Regions from separate parts of the Pseudomonas sp. B21-031 genome, predicted to be linked through region 2. Evidence: predicted binding sites of a transcription regulator. Region 2 holds the regulator's gene; each other region holds the start of a gene.
The links. Region 2 encodes FliA, which starts transcription of late flagellar genes. Its sites were predicted from a motif close to CTAAAGTTTNNNNNNNNNNNGCCGNTAA; they were not measured.
Positions count from the first base shown of each region.

Region 1: motA (flagellar motor stator protein MotA) is a predicted target of FliA. The motif match lies at 2,268-2,295, and genes of this name have one in related genera.
Region 3: LOY53_RS15460 (methyl-accepting chemotaxis protein) is a predicted target of FliA. The motif match lies at 1,399-1,426, and genes of this name have one in related genera.

Region 1 covers NZ_CP087181.1:5,394,250-5,400,155, forward strand. Annotated here, with positions in the region: gene LOY53_RS24150 (molecular chaperone Tir) at 1-188, shown strand, start outside; gene motB (flagellar motor protein MotB) at 319-1,347, opposite strand; gene motA (flagellar motor stator protein MotA) at 1,351-2,202, opposite strand; gene LOY53_RS24165 (HDOD domain-containing protein) at 2,334-3,869, shown strand; gene LOY53_RS24170 (rhodanese-like domain-containing protein) at 3,914-4,723, shown strand; gene asd (archaetidylserine decarboxylase) at 4,733-5,596, shown strand; gene serB (phosphoserine phosphatase SerB) at 5,749-5,906, opposite strand, start outside.
Region 2 covers NZ_CP087181.1:4,252,134-4,258,039, forward strand. Annotated here, with positions in the region: gene LOY53_RS18920 (chemotaxis response regulator protein-glutamate methylesterase) at 1-401, opposite strand, end outside; gene LOY53_RS18925 (chemotaxis protein CheA) at 448-2,667, opposite strand; gene LOY53_RS18930 (protein phosphatase CheZ) at 2,680-3,468, opposite strand; gene LOY53_RS18935 (chemotaxis response regulator CheY) at 3,489-3,863, opposite strand; gene fliA (RNA polymerase sigma factor FliA) at 3,981-4,721, opposite strand; gene fleN (flagellar synthesis regulator FleN) at 4,718-5,551, opposite strand; gene flhF (flagellar biosynthesis protein FlhF) at 5,645-5,906, opposite strand, start outside.
Region 3 covers NZ_CP087181.1:3,519,379-3,525,284, reverse strand. Annotated here, with positions in the region: gene mtlD (bifunctional mannitol-1-phosphate dehydrogenase/phosphatase) at 1-988, opposite strand, end outside; gene LOY53_RS15460 (methyl-accepting chemotaxis protein) at 1,494-3,119, shown strand; gene LOY53_RS15455 (type II 3-dehydroquinate dehydratase) at 3,174-3,629, opposite strand; partial or broken gene LOY53_RS26710 (MFS transporter) at 3,645-4,999, opposite strand; gene LOY53_RS15440 (LysR family transcriptional regulator) at 5,166-5,906, shown strand, end outside.

The DNA of each region.
Region 1 (5,906 bases), 1.1 Mb from region 2:
AATGCCTGGGCAAATGGCCGATCATGCGCGAGCGCCCACACATCGACCTGTTCGTGCGTGCGTATCACGATGAACGCACGTTCGAGCGGGCCATGTCATTGCCGCCAGGGCGAGGATTGGGGGCTGACCGGGATAATGCCGACTACTTTCATGCCGACCTCAAGGCCAAGATCCGCCGGGGGTTTTGAATGCACTGGGGCCGCTACGCGCCCCATCGCCGGCAAGCCGGCTCCCACAGATAGGGTGTGGGCCTGAGCTTCGCACAACCCCTGTGGGAGCTGGCTTGCCAGCGATGGGCCGCAGAGCGGCCCCAGTCACTTACTGCTCCTTGGCTTCGTCCATCTTCAGCGTGCCATCCTCGAAGATGTTCAGCTTCTGGCGCAGCTCGCGTGGCTGCATCGGTGCTTGCTCAGCGCCTGGCACAGCAGGCGCCGAAGACGCCCCTGGCGCGGCGCCGGCAGGCGGTGCTGGCTGGGCTGGTGGCGCTTCGGGCGCGGCCTGCTCACCTTCGATGTCACGCTGGGCCTTCTTGGTCAGCACGATGATGTCGATACGCCGGTTGACCGGGTTGAACGGGTTCTTGCGGTCGAACAACGACGACGACGCATAACCCACCACCCGGGCCACTTGCCCATCCGGATAGCCACCGGCAACCAGCGCACGCCGCGCCGCGTTGGCGCGGTTGGCCGACAACTCCCAGTTACCGAACTCACCGGTGCCGGCGAACGGCTTGGCATCGGTGTGGCCGCTGACGCTGATCTTGTTCGGCACCGCCTTGATGGTGTCGGCCATGGCCAGCAGGATGTCTTCGAAATACGGCTGCAAACGCGCACTGCCGAGGTCGAACATCGGCCGGTTCTCGGCATCCATGATCTGGATACGCAAACCGTCCTGGGTGATCTCAAACAGGATCTGGTCCTTGAACTTCTGCAGTTGCGGGTTTTCTTCTACCTTGTTCTGCAGCTCCTGCAGCAGCAGCTCAAGGCGCTCGCGCTCGACCTGTTCGGCCATGGTCTCGACCTGGTCCTTGTTCAGCTGAACCGTGGACTCCTGTGTCGGCTCGGTCTTCACCTCAGGGTTGATGGTCTTTTCCGGCGCCATCTCGGGCGAGCCGCCCAAGTCGATCACGTAGGGCGTGCCACTTTCGGAGAAGCCGATCGGGTCCTGGAAGTAACCGGCAATGGCGATTTTCTGCTCGGGGGTGGCTGTGGATAACAGCCACAGCACCAGGAAAAACGCCATCATCGCCGTGGCGAAGTCGGCAAAGGCGATTTTCCAGGCGCCGCCATGATGGCCGCCGCCGAAGCGCTTGACGCGCTTGATGATGATCGGCTGATTGTTTTCCATGACTCAGCGACCGCGAACCGCTTGTTCCAGCTCGGCAAAACTTGGGCGGTGTTTCGGGTAGAGCACCTTGCGCCCGAATTCCACAGCCAGGGATGGCGGCATGCCAGAAGCCGACGCGACCAGCGAGGCCTTGATCGACTCATAAAGGTTGAGCTCTTCCTTGGCATCGTGCTCCAGACACTTGGCCAAGGGGCCGAAGAAGCCATAGGCCGCCAAGATACCGAAGAACGTACCGACCAGCGCCGCACCGACGTGCATGCCGATGGCCGCCTGGTCGCCGTCGCCGAGCGAGGCCATGGTCACCACGATACCCAGTACCGCCGCAACGATACCGAAGCCGGGCATGCCGTCGGCAATGCCGGTCACCGCATGGGAGGGGTGTTCGAGCTCTTCCTTCATGCTCAGCAGCTCCATGTCGAACAAGCCTTCGAGCTCGTGCGGGGCCATGTTGCCGGTCGACATGATGCGCAAGTAGTCGCAGACGAACGCCGTCATGCGCTCATCCGCCAGCACGGTGGGGTACTTGGCGAAGATCGGGCTGGCTGCGGCGTCCTCGATATCACTCTCGATGGCCATCATGCCTTCACGACGGCTCTTGTTGAGGATCTCGTACACCAGGCCCAGCACTTCCAGGTAGAAGGCATGGGAGAAGCGCGAGCCGAACATCTTCATCGACTTCTTGATGACGTGCATGGTCATGTGGCCAGGGTTGGCCTGCAAGAATGCACCGAAGGCCGCACCGCCGATGATCAGTACTTCGAACGGCTGGATCAGCGCCGCAATCTTGCCGTGGGAGAGCACGTATCCGCCGAGCACGCTCGCGAATACGACGATGATGCCGATAATTTTAGCCATAGGTTCAAAGCACTTGCTGTCGTGGTCGGGGTATGAGACTGGGAGCTTTAAAACTCTTCTTCTACTTATCGGCAGAACTGCGCCAGACTATAGCCACTCAAAGCGAAAAGCCAGTTCGGACTGATGTCAAAATGCCAATTGAAACCAAGGTGCCCGCTCAGCCGCCGCGTACGTTAGAGGCCTGGGTAAAGCTGCTGGAGAGTGTCCGCATCCCCGTGCCGAAGCACAGTCACGACCGGGTAATCGCTGCCATCAATGACAGCCGCCGCTCGCTGCGCGATATCGCCGAACTGATGCAGGACAGCCCGGCATTGGTGCTTTCCGTGATGCGTGAGGCCAATCACCCGACCAACGCCAGCCAGGCCGAGCCTGCCGAGAGCCTGGAAATCGCCCTTAACCGGCTGGGCCTGGCTCGCACCGAGCAGTTGCTCAAGCGCCTGCCCTCCGTGCCCGTCGAAGAAATCCCGCCAGTGCTCAGCCAGTTCCAACTGATCAGCCAGCACGCTTCGCAGCAGGCCAGCGGCTTGTTCGCCAGCCGCCTGGCACGGCTGTGGCAGGAAATTCACTGGGGCAGCCTGCTGTTCCTGTCACCCCTGTGGCCGCTGGCACTGGCCTACCCCAAGCTGCTCGACACCTGGGAGCTGCGGGTTATCCACAAGGGCGAGGATGCCGCCCAGGTTGAGGAAGAGCTGTTTGGCGTGCGCATCATGGCGCTGTGCCAGACCATGGCGGAGTACTGGCGCCTGCCGCAGTGGGTAACCCAGGGTTACCGCTTGCTGCTGGAAGAACGCGAACAACTGGCCCAGGTGCTGAGCATCGCCCGCGACGAAGACCTGCTCAGCCAGCAACACCGCCTGGATGACGAGCCCGGCCTGCGCCGCTGGTTCAACCAGCCGGCTAACACCGTGCTGCTGGCCAACAACCTGGCGCTGGCGGCGCAGGTGGGCTGGGACAACCCGCACCTGCTACGTTGGCAGCTGCTGACAGCGCTCTACCTGCAAACCTCGCTGGAAGACGTTCAGCAGCAAGTGCACCAGCAGGCTGCGGCCAGCGCCCGCCGCCACGCCAGGCATGCCCTGTTCCACCCGGCTGAAGCACTGATCTGGCCCTGGCACCAGCGCCGCCCGCACCCGGACATGCTGGCCCCACCGCCGCCCAGTAGCGACGACCTGGCGCGCTGGCGCAAGCTGTGCCAGGACCTGTTGGCCCAGCCCAGCCCGTTCACCAATACCGTGCACCTGGCCACCCAGGCTCGCGAAGCCCTGCTGGCCTGCGGCATGCAACGCATCTTGCTGTTGAGCCTGGACAAGGCCAGCGACTACCTGCGCGTGCAACAGACCGCCGGCTTGCCCAAAGAAACCGGGGCCCTGGCCCTGCAAGTGCCGCAAAACAAACTGCTGCAAAAGTTAATGGCCCAGGCGGGACAGCTGCGCATCACCCCAGAAAACCACAGCCAGTTCTCGGCCCTGCTGCCCGCCCCGCTGCGTGCCCTGTTCCGCAGCGAGCACGTGCTGCTGCGCTCGCTGGCGGTAAACGATCAGGTGCTGATGCTGATGGTGGCCGACCAGGGCTGCCGGCCATTGGCCGATATCAGCGTGCAAGCCTTTGGTAAAACCGCGCAATGCATCGAGCGCGCGCTGTCGGTGTTTGCCAACCGCAAGGGCTGAGCCTTGCGCTACAATCGCCCCTCTTTCCACACTGGAGACCGTGGATGACTGACTTTTCCGGCCTGCCCCTGGTGATCGAAGCCGCAGACCTGCTGCCGCGCCTGGATTCGCCACAGCTGATCCTGGTCGACCTGAGCAGCGCCAACCGCTATGTCAGCGGCCATATCCCCGGCGCACGCTTCGTCGAGGGCAAGCGCACCCAGCTGGGCCAGCCACCTGCCCCCGGCCTGGTACCGGCCTTGGGCGACCTGGAAAAACTGTTCAGTGAACTCGGCCACCGCAATGATGCCGTCTATGTGGTGTATGACGATGAAGGCGGCGGCTGGGCCGGGCGCTTCATCTGGTTGCTCGACGTGATCGGCCACAAGGCCTACCACTACCTCAATGGTGGTATCCAGGCCTGGCCGGCAGACACGCTGGTGACCGACGTACCGGCACCGGCTAACACGCCCGTACGCTTGCACGTGCATGGCGAGCCAACCGCCACCCGCGAATACCTGCAAAGCCGCCTGGGCGCCGATGACCTGGTCATCTGGGATGCCCGCGGCCCGCAGGAATACAGCGGCGAGAAGGTTCTGGCGGCCAAAGGGGGTCATATCCCCGGCGCGATCAACTTCGAGTGGACCGCCGGCATGGACCTCAATGACCACCTGCGCATCCGCCAGGACATCGCCGACGTCCTCGAAAAGCTGGGCATCACCCCCGACAAGGAAGTGATCACCCACTGCCAGACCCACCGCCGCTCCGGTTTCACCTACCTGGTGGCCAAATCCCTCGGCTACCCACGCGTCAAGGCCTACGCCGGCTCGTGGAGCGAATGGGGCAACCACCCGGACACGCCTGTAGAAGTCTAAGGAACCTGCATGAAATCCCGTTTGTTCATCATCAGCCAGTACCTGCTGCCGCACCACCTGCTGTCGCGGCTGGCCGGCTGCATCGCCGAGTGCCGTGCACGCTGGTTCAAAAACGCCTTCACCGCCTGGTTTGCCAAGCGCTACCAGGTGAACATGTCCGAGGCCCTGGTCGAAGACCTGAGCGCTTACGAACACTTCAACGCCTTCTTCACCCGTGCCCTGAAGCCCGGCGCCCGTCCGCTGGACGAAACGCCCGGTGCCATCCTGTGCCCGGCCGACGGCGCGGTCAGCCAGCTTGGCCCGATCGAGCACGGCCGTATCTTCCAGGCCAAGGGCCACGGTTTCAGCGCGCAAGAGCTGCTGGGCGGCGATCCGGCAATGGCTGCGCCGTTCATGGGTGGTGAATTTGCCACCATCTACCTGTCGCCGAAGGACTACCATCGCGTGCACATGCCGCTGGCCGGTACCCTGCGCGAGATGGTGTATGTGCCGGGCCGCCTGTTCTCGGTGAACCAGACCACTGCGGAAAACGTCCCCGAGCTGTTTGCCCGTAACGAGCGTGTGGTGTGCCTGTTCGACACCGAGCGTGGGCCGATGGCCGTGGTGCTGGTGGGTGCGATGATTGTCGCTTCGATCGAAACGGTCTGGGCCGGCTTGGTAACCCCGCCCAAGCGTGAGCTGAAGACCTTCCGTTACGACGAAGGCAGCCGCGCGCCGATCCACTTGGAAAAAGGCGCCGAACTGGGCCGCTTCAAACTGGGTTCGACCGCCATCGTGCTGTTCGGGCCAGAGCAGGTGAAGTGGGCAGAAAGCCTGGGTGCCGGGTCGGCGGTGCGCATGGGGCAGCTACTGGCAGCGCCTGCCGAAGCCTGAGGCCAGCAGGTACACATGCCCCTGTAGGAGCAGCCTTGTGCTGCGATGTGGCCAGCGAAGACAGCTAAATATTCGCCGCTTCGCCGGCCTCTTCGCAGCACAAGGCTGCTGCTACAGACATCAGGGCTGCAACGCAGCCCCAAAATCTCGAATCAGCCGCGCGCGTCGCGGTCTCGCAGCCCCAGCAGGTACAGCACACCGTCCAACCCCAGGGTCGAAATCGCCTGCTTGGCCGATTGACGTACCAGCGGCTTGGCGCGGAACGCCACGCCCAGGCCCGCCAGCGACAGCATCGGCAGGTCATTGGCGC
Region 2 (5,906 bases):
CGGTTGCTGCGCGACAGGGTATGCACCTTTTCGCACAGCATCTGCTTGACCTTCTCGGGGTTGCGCGAGATGTCTTCGAAGTTCTTCGGCAGGTAATCCACCGCACCGGCATCCAGCGCGTCGAGGGTCACCCGGGCGCCTTCATGGGTCAGCGAAGAAAACATCAACACCGGCGTCGGGCAGCGCTGCATGATGTGCCGCACTGCGGTGATGCCGTCCATCATGGGCATTTCGTAGTCCATGGTGATGACATCGGGCTTGAGCGCCAGCGCCTGGTCGATTGCTTCCTTGCCATTGGTCGCGGTACCCACTACCTGGATCGTCGGGTCCGCCGAGAGGATTTCCGAGACACGGCGGCGGAAGAAACCGGAATCATCCACCACCAGGACCTTGACTGCCATAAACACTCCATTAGGCGGCGCAACCCGCCAGGGCGCGCCACCGAAATCAAATACGCCGCGCGGCGTAACGCTTGAGCATGCTCGGAACGTCGAGGATCAACGCGATACGACCGTCGCCGGTGATCGTGGCCCCGGACATGCCCGGCGTGCCCTGCAGCATCTTGCCCAGCGGCTTGATTACCACTTCTTCCTGGCCCACCAGTTGATCGACGACAAAGCCGATGCGTTGGGTGCCGACCGACAGGATCACCACATGGCCCTCGTGCTGCTCTTCGTGCACCTGGCCCTGGACCAGCCAGCGCTTGAGGTAGAACAGCGGCAGTGCCTTGTCGCGCACGATCACCACTTCCTGGCCATCGACCACGTTGGTGCGCGAGAGGTCGAGGTGGAAGATCTCGTTGACGTTGACCAACGGGAAGGCGAAGGCCTGGTTGCCCAGCATCACCATCAGGGTCGGCATGATCGCCAGGGTCAGCGGCACCTTGATGACGATCTTCGAACCCTGGCCCTTGGCCGAGTAGATGTTGATCGAGCCATTGAGCTGGGAAATCTTGGTCTTCACCACGTCCATGCCGACACCACGGCCAGACACGTCAGAGATCTCGGTCTTGGTCGAGAAGCCCGGGGCGAAGATCAGGTTGTAGCAGTCCGACTCGCTCAGACGCTCGGCGGCGTCCTTGTCCATCAGGCCCTTTTCCACGGCCTTGGCGCGCAGGATGTTGGGGTCCATGCCCTTGCCGTCATCAGAGATCGACAACAGGATATGGTCGCCTTCCTGTTCAGCCGACAGCACCACCCGGCCCGTCCGCGCCTTGCCGGTGGCTTCACGCTCGTCGGGCATCTCGACGCCATGGTCGACGGCGTTGCGCACCAAGTGCACCAACGGGTCGGCCAGGGCCTCGACCAGGTTCTTGTCGAGGTCGGTTTCTTCACCGACCAGCTCCAGGTTGATCTCTTTCTTGAGCTGGCGGGCCAGGTCGCGAACCAGGCGCGGGAAGCGGCCGAAGACTTTCTTGATCGGCTGCATGCGGGTCTTCATGACCGCGGTCTGCAGGTCGGCGGTGACCACGTCGAGGTTCGACACGGCCTTGGACATGGCCTCGTCACCGCTGTTCAAGCCCAGGCGCACCAGGCGGTTACGCACCAGCACCAGTTCGCCGACCATGTTCATGATCTCGTCCAGGCGTGCAGTGTCGACGCGCACGGTGGTTTCCGCCTCGCTGACCGCATGTTTTTCTGCCGCTGGGGCCGGCGCGCGAGGCGCAGGTGCCGGCTTGCTGGCAGCTGCTGGGGCGGGTGCCGGAGCAGCTGCCGGTTTGGCCACCGGCTTACTCTCGACCTTGGCGGCGACAGGCGTTTCGACCGCGACCGCGTCCCCCGAGAACTTGCCCTTGCCGTGCAACTCATCGAGCAAGGCTTCGAACTCGTGCTCGCTGATCTCGTCACTCGTTGGGCTGGCCGCTGCAACGCTTTGCGGCGCTGCCGCTGCTGGCGCATTGGCGGCCGGCAAGGCATCGGCCTGGAAGGTGCCCTTGCCGTGCAACTGGTCGAGCAGCGACTCGAACTCTTCATCGGTGATTTCATCGCTGACCGGTGCCGCAGCGCTGGCCACAGGCTCAGCGGCGACTTCGGCGCTGAACTGGCCTTTGCCATGCAACTGGTCGAGCAACGATTCGAATTCGGCGTCGGTGATTTCGTCACCGGCGCTGCTGACGGTTTCGCCTTGCATCTGCTCATCGGCAGCGGCCTGGGCCTTGACCGCGTCGAGCGAGTCGAGCAGCTGCTCGAATTCGCTGTCGGTGATGTCTGGCTCTTCGGCAGGCGCCGCGGCGACCGGCTCGGCTGCAGCCGCAGGCGCTGCGACCTCCTCGGCAGCAGCAGGCTCGGCCAGGCGCGACAACGCCGCCAGCAGTTCTGGGGTAGCGGGGATGACCTCGCTGCGCTCGCGGACCTGGCCAAACATGCTGTTGACCGTGTCCAGCGCCTCCAGCACCACGTCCATCAATTCGGCGTCGACCCGGCGCTCACCTTTGCGCAGGATGTCGAACACGTTCTCGGCGATATGGCAGCACTCCACCAGCTCGTTGAGCTGGAGGAAGCCGGCGCCCCCTTTTACAGTGTGGAAACCGCGAAAAATGGCATTGAGCAGGTCGGCATCATCCGGTCGGCTTTCCAGCTCGACCAGTTGCTCGGACAGTTGCTCAAGAATTTCGCCGGCTTCTACCAGGAAATCCTGAAGGATTTCTTCATCGGCGCCGAAGCTCATTAAACGTGCTCCTTAAAAACCCAGACTGGACAGCAGATCATCGACATCGTCCTGACCGGACACGACGTCTTCACGCTTATCGGCATGAATCTGCGGACCTTCACCCCGAGTCGGATGTTTTTCTTGATCTTTTTCAGCACGCAGCTGCTGGTGGTCATGTTCGATACCGGCAAAACGGTCGACTTGACTGGCCATCAGCACGAGCTTGAGCAGGTTGCTTTCCACCTCGGTGACCAGCGCGGTGACCCGCTTGATCACCTGCCCGGTCAGGTCTTGATAGTCCTGAGCCAGCAGAATGTCGTTGAGGTGGCCTGAGACCTTGCGGTTACCTTCGGCGCTGTGTGTCAGGAAACTGTCGACGCGTTTGACCAGGTCACGGAATTCCGGCGCGGCCACTTCGCGGCGCATGAAGCGCTGCCAGTCCACGCTCAGGGCCTTGGCCTCACCCGCCAGGTCGTTGAGCACCGGTGTGCTTTCCTCGACCAAGTCCATGGTGCGGTTAGCGGCACCTTCGGTCAGTTTGACCACATAGGACAGGCGCTCGGTGGCGTCGGTGATCTGCGAGACCTCCTCGGCCTGCGGCATGTGCGGGTCGATCTGGAAACTGACGATCGCACTGTGCAGCTCACGGGTCAGCTTGCCGACTTCCTGATACAAGCCGCGGTCGCGGGTCTGGTTCAGCTGATGAATCAGCTGCACCGCCTCGCCGAAGCGCCCGCGCTCCAGGCTCTCTACCAGCTCCTGGGCATGCTTCTTCAGGGTCGATTCGAACTCCCCCAAAGACGTTTGTGATGAATCCATGGCGCGCCCCCTGACGTGACTCAGCCGTTGACGCGTTCGAAGATCTTCTCGATCTTTTCTTTGAGCACCTGAGCGGTGAACGGCTTGACCACGTAACCATTAACGCCGGCCTGGGCCGCTTCGATGATCTGGTCGCGCTTGGCCTCGGCCGTCACCATCAGTACCGGCATGGTTTTAAGCTTTTCGCTGGCGCGGACTTTGCGCAGCAGATCGATACCGGACATGCCCGGCATGTTCCAGTCGGTCACCAGGAAGTCGTAGTGGCCGTTTTCCAGCATCGGCAACGCGGTGGTGCCGTCGTCAGCTTCGTCGGTGTTGGTGAAGCCCAGATCACGCAGCAGGTTCTTGATGATCCGCCGCATCGTCGAAAAGTCGTCAACGATGAGGATTTTCATGTTCTTGTCCAATTAGACCTCCAAGCAGTCTCAAACGCGCTCGGCCCCCGAGCACGCATTCATTCAATTCGGCACAACGTAAAACGGCTGCAGCGTCTTCAGTGCAACGGCTGGCGCTCAGCGCGCCCGCCACTCACCCAGACGGCTGCGCAAACGTGCGGCGCACTGGCTGTGCAACTGGCTTACCCGCGACTCGCTGACGCCCAGCACCTCACCGATTTCCTTGAGGTTCAGCTCTTCGTCGTAGTACAGCGCCAGCACCAGCCGCTCGCGCTCTGGCAGGTTGGCGATCGCATCGGTCAGGGCAGCCTGGAAGCGCTCGTCTTCAAGGCCCCGCGCCGGTTCGACCTGGCCACTGGCGCCGTCTTCGTGCAGGCCTTCGTGCTCGCCGTCCTGCAACAGGTCGTCGAAGCTGAACAGCCGGCTGCCCAGGGTATCGTTCAAAATCCCGTAATAATCATCGAGACTCAATTGGAGTTCGGCAGCAACCTCGTGATCTTTAGCGTCGCGACCGGTTCTTGCTTCAACGGCGCGCATTGCGTCACTGACCATGCGGGTATTGCGGTGCACCGAACGCGGTGCCCAATCGCCCTTGCGCACCTCATCGAGCATCGCGCCGCGGATGCGGATGCCGGCGTAGGTCTCGAAGCTGGCGCCCTTGCTGGCGTCATACTTGTTGGCCACTTCCAGCAGGCCGATCATGCCAGCCTGGATCAGGTCTTCGACCTGGACGTTGGCCGGCAGCCGCGCCAACAGGTGATAGGCGATGCGCTTGACCAGCGGGGCGTAGCGTTCGATCAGCTCGTACTGGGCGTCTTTTGACGCCCTGCTGTACATCTTGAAGCCGCTCGCATTCATAGTACCGGTCCTGCGCTGGTGGGCTGCACCAGACGCTCGACGAAGAATTCCAGATGCCCGCGCGGGTTGGCCGGCAACGGCCAGCTGTCGACCTTCTGCGCAATGGCCTTGAAGGCCAACGCACACTTGGAACGCGGGAACGCTTCGTACACCGCACGCTGCTTCTGCACCGCCTTGCGCACGCACTCGTCGTATGGCACGGCGCCCACGTACTGCAGGGCAACGTCAAGGAAGCGATCGGTGACCTTGGTCAACTTGGCGAACAGGTTGCGCCCTTCTTGCGGGCTCTGCGCCATGTTGGCCAGCACCCGGAAGCGGTTCATGCCGTAGTCACGGTTGAGCAGTTTGATCAGTGCGTAGGCGTCGGTGATCGAGGTGGGTTCGTCGCACACCACCAGCAGCACTTCCTGGGCCGCGCGAACGAAGCTGACCACCGAGTCACCGATACCCGCAGCGGTGTCGATCACCAGCACATCGAGGTTGTCGCCGACGTCGCTGAACGCCTGGATCAGGCCAGCGTGCTGGGCTGGCGCCAGGTGCACCATGCTCTGGGTGCCGGAGGCCGCCGGTACGATGCGCACACCGCCGGGGCCTTGCAGCATCACATCGCGCAGCTCACAGCGCCCTTCAATAACGTCGGCCAGGGTGCGTTTGGGGGTCAGGCCAAGCAATACGTCGACATTGGCCAGGCCCAGGTCGGCGTCCAGCAACATGACCCTGCGGCCAAGCTCGGCCAGCGCCAGAGACAGGTTCACTGAAACGTTAGTCTTGCCGACGCCACCTTTGCCACCGGTCACGGCGATCACCTGTACGGGATGCATGCTACCCATGTCTGTTCTTTACCTTGTCTCGCTGGGACTCAGGCCACACGTGAGGCAATTCTGCGTGCCCCTTGGCATAGCTACGTTGCACACACTTCATCATCAACCCGCTCGCCGTGGGTTGTGATAGAGATCAGCGAACATATCGGCCATGGCCTCTTCGCTGGGCTCGTCCTGCTGCTGCACATTGACCGCACGGGTGACCAGCTGGTGCGCCCGGGGCAAGTGCAAATCGTCGGGAATGCGCGGCCCATCGGTCAGGTAGGCCACCGGCAATTCATGACTGATGGCAAGGCTCAGCACGTCGCCGAGGCTTGCCGTTTCATCGAGTTTGGTCAGGATGCAGCCGGCCAGGCCACAGCGC
Region 3 (5,906 bases), 730 kb from region 2:
CTTCGGCGGCGTTGTACATCTCGATCACTGCCTCCTCGTCGTCCATGTCGATCATGCGCACATTGTCGATGGTCTGGTCGAACGCGGTGGCGCCGTAGCGCACGCTGTAGCGGCCGAACGCAGCGACCGATTCGCGGAGCATGCGCGAACGGGTCGCGGCAATGATTTCGCAGGGGCGCGTGTAGCCGTCCCAATGGGACAGCACCTGGGTCAGGTAGCCGCCACCGATGGCGCCGAAGCCGTGGATGCCGACACGGAACTGGTTCAGTGAGACAGGGAATGCCTCGTCGAGCGCCGGCATGCCCAAGTCGGGCACGCACTCGCTCAAGTCGGCGAGGAAGGCGTGCATGCCACGGTAGGCCATCAGCGCGCCGGCCTTGACCTCGGGCGCGGGCGGCTTGATGTCCTCGATCAGGATTGACTGGCCCCCGGCGCGGATCGCTGAGAGCAGGCCGTTTTCCGAGTCCTCGACCATGAAGCACTGGCCGGGTTGGCAATTGAGCGCGCGGGCGGCGTGCAGGAAGATTTCTGGGTGGGGTTTGCCTTGGCTGACTTCGTCGCCGCAAACGGTGATGTCGAAGTACTTGAGCACGTTGGCGTTGATCAGGTACTCCTCGGCGATGGCGCGGCGGCTGGACGTGGCGACCGCCAGGGTCAGGCCGGACTTGCGCAGGCGCTCCAGCACCTCGAGCAGGCCGGCTTTGATCGGCACGCCATGGTTGCGCACGTACGCCAGTTCGAGCTCATCGGCGCGCTGGCGGATCTGCACATAGGGAAAGTCATCGCCGTTGTGAGCCTTGGCGAGGGCCTCGGCCTTTTTCGCGCTCAGGCCCAGCGAGCCGATCAGCGTTTGCTCGCTCAAGGCGGTGCCGAAGATTTCCAGTGAAGCTTGCTTCAGCGTCCTGAAACGCAGTCGCTCGGTGTCGAACATCGTGCCATCCATGTCGAAGATGGCGCTGTGAATTTTCTTGCCCTGAAACATGATCATTGGGTGTTGCCCCTTTTTTTGCGTGAGACATCCCGCCTTCAGCCACTGAATGGCGAGGCCGGTGCGATGACGGCGCGTGGGCGGTCAGGTGGGGGGCATGCGATCTACAGGGGGGCGCTCGGGGTTGACCCAGAGGTAGGGCGGGACGGCGCGGGGTGTGCAGAGGAGGGTGGCAAGCTTCGCGGCCAGGCGGGCGCCTGGTTTGACTTTGACGTCACGCCCACTGGCTGCTGCTTGGCTTGCAGGCAATGGGCGCACGTAGCGATGGATACGTGTGATTCCAAGCATAAGGTGCTTATCTTCCTTTTCTGATGACTGACGTTCCTTTTTTACCCTTGCACGTATGCGCCGCCACATGCAAGTTGCCAGCAACAATCGTTCGGTTACCGCACACAAGCGCCTCAGCGCCACTCAAGCCCGCCGCAGCCACTCCGATACCTGCTCACCCGCCGTCGAAATCCCGATGAGAAGGGGTGCCAACAGGACCATGAGGAGTACTGCCCGTATGTTTGCCGACCTGAAGATCCGCACCGGAATGTTCTGGGTGCTGTCGCTGTTCAGCCTGACCTTGCTGTTCTCCACCGTCAGCGCCTGGCGCGCGGCGGTGGGCAGCGATGAGCAGATCAGCGAACTGGACCAGACCGCGCACCAGTCGGACCGGTTGAACAATGCGTTGCTCATGGCGATCCGCGCCAGCGCCAACGTGTCCTCGGGTTTTATCGAGCAACTGGGCGGCCATGACGAGAGTGCGAACAAGCGCATGGCGCTGTCGGTCGAATTGAACGACAAGAGCCAGAAGCTGGTCGATGCGTTCGTCGACAACGCCCGCGAGCCGGCGCTGCATGCAGCGGCCAAGGAGCTGCAGGCCACCTTCGCCGACTACGCCAAGGCGGTGGCGGGGCAGCGTGAGGCCGTGCGGCAGCGCTCGCTGGAGCAGTACTTCAAGGTCAACACCGACGCTGGCAATGCCATGGGTCGCTTGCAGGCGCTGCGTCAGCAACTGGTTGCCACCTTGAGCGAGCGCAGCCAGCAGATCATGCTCGAGTCCGACCGCCGCCTGGAGCGCGCACAACTGCTGAGCCTGGGGCTGCTGGGCGTGACGTTGCTGCTGGCGGCGCTGTGCTGGGCCTTCATTGCACAGCGTGTGTTGCACCCATTGCGTGAAGCTGGCCAGCACTTTCAGCGCATCGCCGGCGGCGACCTGAGCGTGCCGGTGGTGGTGCAGCGGCGCAACGAAATCGGCCAGCTGTTCCACGAACTGGAGCGCATGCAGCAGAGCCAGCGCGAAACCCTCGGCAAGCTCAGCAGCTGCACACAACAGCTGGCTGACGCGGCGACGGCGCTGAACACCGTTACCGAGGAAAGCGCCAATAACCTGCGCCAGCAGGGCCAGGAGCTGGAGCAGGCTGCCACTGCCGTCACCGAAATGACCACGGCGGTCGAGGAGGTCGCACGTAACGCCGTCTCCACGTCCCAGACCACGCAGGCATCGAATCAGCTGGCTGAAAAAAGCCGCCGGCAAGTCAACGAGAACATCGACGGTACCGAGGCCATGACCCATGAGATCCAGGCCAGCAGTGGGCACCTGGAGCAGCTTGTGGGGCAGGTGCGGGACATCGGCAAGGTGCTGGAAGTGATCCGTACGGTGTCCGAGCAGACCAACTTACTGGCGCTCAACGCCGCCATCGAGGCCGCCCGCGCCGGTGAGGCCGGGCGCGGTTTTGCGGTGGTAGCGGACGAGGTGCGTACGCTCGCCTACCGCACACAAGCATCGACTCAGGAAATCGAACAGATGATCGGGCGCGTGCAGCAGGGTACCGAAGCCGCGGTTGTCTCGATGCAGGCCAGCACCAGCCGGGCCCAGTCGACCCTGGACGTCACCCTGGCGTCGGGGCAGGTGTTGGAAGGCATCTACAGCGCCATCGGCGAGATCAACGAGCGCAACCTGGTGATCGCCAGTGCGGCGGAGGAGCAGGCCCAGGTGGCACGGGAAGTGGACCGGAACCTGCTGAATATTCGCGAGTTGTCGAACCAGTCGGCGACAGGGGCGCAGCAGACCCGTGCGGCGAGCCAGGCGCTGTCGGGCCTGGTGGGGGAAATGACAGCGCTGGTGGGGCGGTTCAGGGTGTAAGCGACGTTCCGAAGTTGCCGAAGGGCCAGCCAGTCAGCGTCCGGTGAAGGGCGGTTAAGTGTTGGCTGCCCGACGCCGCAGTAAAGCATCGATAGCTCGGATTGCGAGGGGATACCCGTCAGCGCCCATGCCGCAGATCACTGTATTGACCACGCCAGACATGATCGAGTGGCGGTGCAGTTCGTCCCGTGCATGAATGTTCGACAGGTGCAGTTCGACCAGCGGTGTGTCGAGTAATTTCAGCGCATCCAGTACTGGAATCGAGTGAAACGAAAGGCCAGCCGGGTTGATGATTACTGCAGCGCCTTGCTCAAAGGCTTCTTGAATCCAGTCGACCATGACGCCTTCGTGGTTGGTTTGGCGAAAGTCGCATATCAGGTCAAGTTCCAGCGCCAGGCTTTCACTGCGTTGGCGGATTTGCTCAAGCGTAGTGTGGCCGTAGATGTGCGGCTCACGGCGGCCCAGCAGGTTCAAGTTAGGGCCGTTAAGGATGAAAACGGTGCGATTCATGATTGTCCTGCTGCGTTATTTGGAAAGAAGGGTGGTAGCGCGGGCTTCGACGGCGTCGTCTTCGGCGACCGCGTTCAGGTCGATGCCACGGGTTTCCCGGCCGGTGATGATCATCGCCAGCGAAATCAGGTTGATCACCGCGCACAACGTCACCAGCGGCCACGGCGAGTTGTTCGACTGGCTCATCAGCCACACGGCGATCATCGGCATTGGGCCACCGATCACCAGATTGGCGCCTGTGTAGGCCAGTGCCGAGCCCGAGTAGCGGACCTGGGTAGGAAACGCTTCGGCGAAGGCTACAGGCTGGATGCCGCTTTGGAACTGAGTGAAGCCCAGGAACAGCCCCATGATTGCCATGATGGCGGGGACGTTAAGAGTGTTGAGGATTGGGAAGTAGACGAACAGGATCAGCAACGTCATGCACGAACCCAATGCCAGCGCTTTTTTACGCCCCCACCGATCGGACAGATAACCACCGGCAAGCGCACCGAAAATCGCGCACATGTTAGCCACCATCAGCGACATGAACCCCGTCGATTGACTAAAGCCGAGGTGCTTGGTCAGGTAGCTGAGGGAGAAAATCACGATCAAGTAGAACAGCGCAGCGGGTGAGCAGAAGAACAGCATCAGTCGCAGGATGGTTTGTAATGGCTGCTCACGGCTGATGTGAGCGGGCTCTTTTCCTGTTTGAGCGGGGCCTTCTTCAAGGCCATGAAGGCCGGGGTTTCATCAACTTTCAGGCGGATGAAAATCGCGACGATGACCAGGACGAAGCTCATCAGGAACGGGATTCGCCAGCCGAAACTTTCGAATTGCTCGCTTGAAAGCGTCGCTGCCAGGCCCATCAATACGCCGTTGGCCAAAATCTGGCTAAGGGGTGAGCACAGGCCGAGCATGCCGGAATAGCGCCCGCGACGGTCGGGGGAGGCGTGTTCCAGCGCCATCAGTTGCGCGCCAGTGGACTCGCCACCCAGTGCGAAGCCTTGAATGATCCGCAGCAGCACCAGCAGGATCGGCGCCCAGATACCCACCTGGCCGTAGGTGGGCAATAACCCCATCAGTACCGAAGCCAGGCCCATCATGGTTACGGTGGCCAGCATCAAGTTGCGGCGGCCGAGTTTGTCACCGAGGTAGCCACAGGTAATGGCGCCCAGGGGCCGCGCGGCCAGGCCGACACCGAACGTTGCCAGCGAAGCGAGCAGGCCTGCGGTGGGTTCCATCGCCGGGAAAAACAACTTCGGCAGAATGGTCGCGGACATCGCGCCATACAACGTGAAGTCGAACCATTCCAGGGCTGTGCCAATGGTCGCGGCGGTCACCGCTTTGCGAGGCATGCGCGAATCATGAGGCGCGTCACTGATTGTGCTCATAAGGGGGCTCGTCATTGTTTTTATGGTGTCGGAATACCCATACGATTCCGCCCGGGCAGTGCAGTGGTAAGGAATCGTCGAAGTGAATAGACGTTAGCGCATCCTGCTTGCAGAATAATTATCGAAATCACGATAAATAGATAAGCCAGCCTTATGAGTAGCGATTATGGAACTGCGTCACCTGAGAGCGTTTGTGGTCGCCGCTGACCTGCAGCATTTCAGCCGGGCGGCTGAGCAACTGGGCATTGCACAACCGGCACTGAGCCAGTTGATGCGAACGCTTGAGTCTGAGCTCGGGCTGACGCTGTTCCGGCGGGAGAACCGCGGCGTGGCGTTGACCGCTGCCGGCGAGGCGTTCCTGCCTCACGCGCGGCAGTCCATCGAGGCCAGCGAACGGGCAATGGCCGCGGCCCGGCGTGCCAAGCGGGGGGAGGTGGGCGAAATCAACATCGGTTACCACTCGGCATTGTTCGAAGCCAATTTGCCGCAATTGCTCCGGCATTACTTCAGCACGTTCCCTGAGGTCAAGGTGTCGCTGGTCGACGCCGGTATTCGCGCGCAGTTCGACATGTTGCTCGATCATAAACTCGACCTGGCCTTTGCCCGGGTGTTCAAGGACCACCTGCCGGACCGTCTGCGCACCCACCCATTCAGCCAGTCCAGGCTCGTCCTGCTCATCCCGGACAACCATGAATTGGCCGACCGCTTCAGCGGGGACCTGTCGACCCTGCGTCACGAAAAGTTCGTGTTTCTCCAGGACAGCACCGGCATCGGCCTGACCTCCCACACCCTCCAGGCGTGCCGGCAGCACCAGTTGCACCCGCAGAACATCATGTATGTGCCGTCGCTGATGAGTATTCCCGGGCTGGTGGCCGCCGGCATCGGCCTGAGCATCGTGCCCGAAACC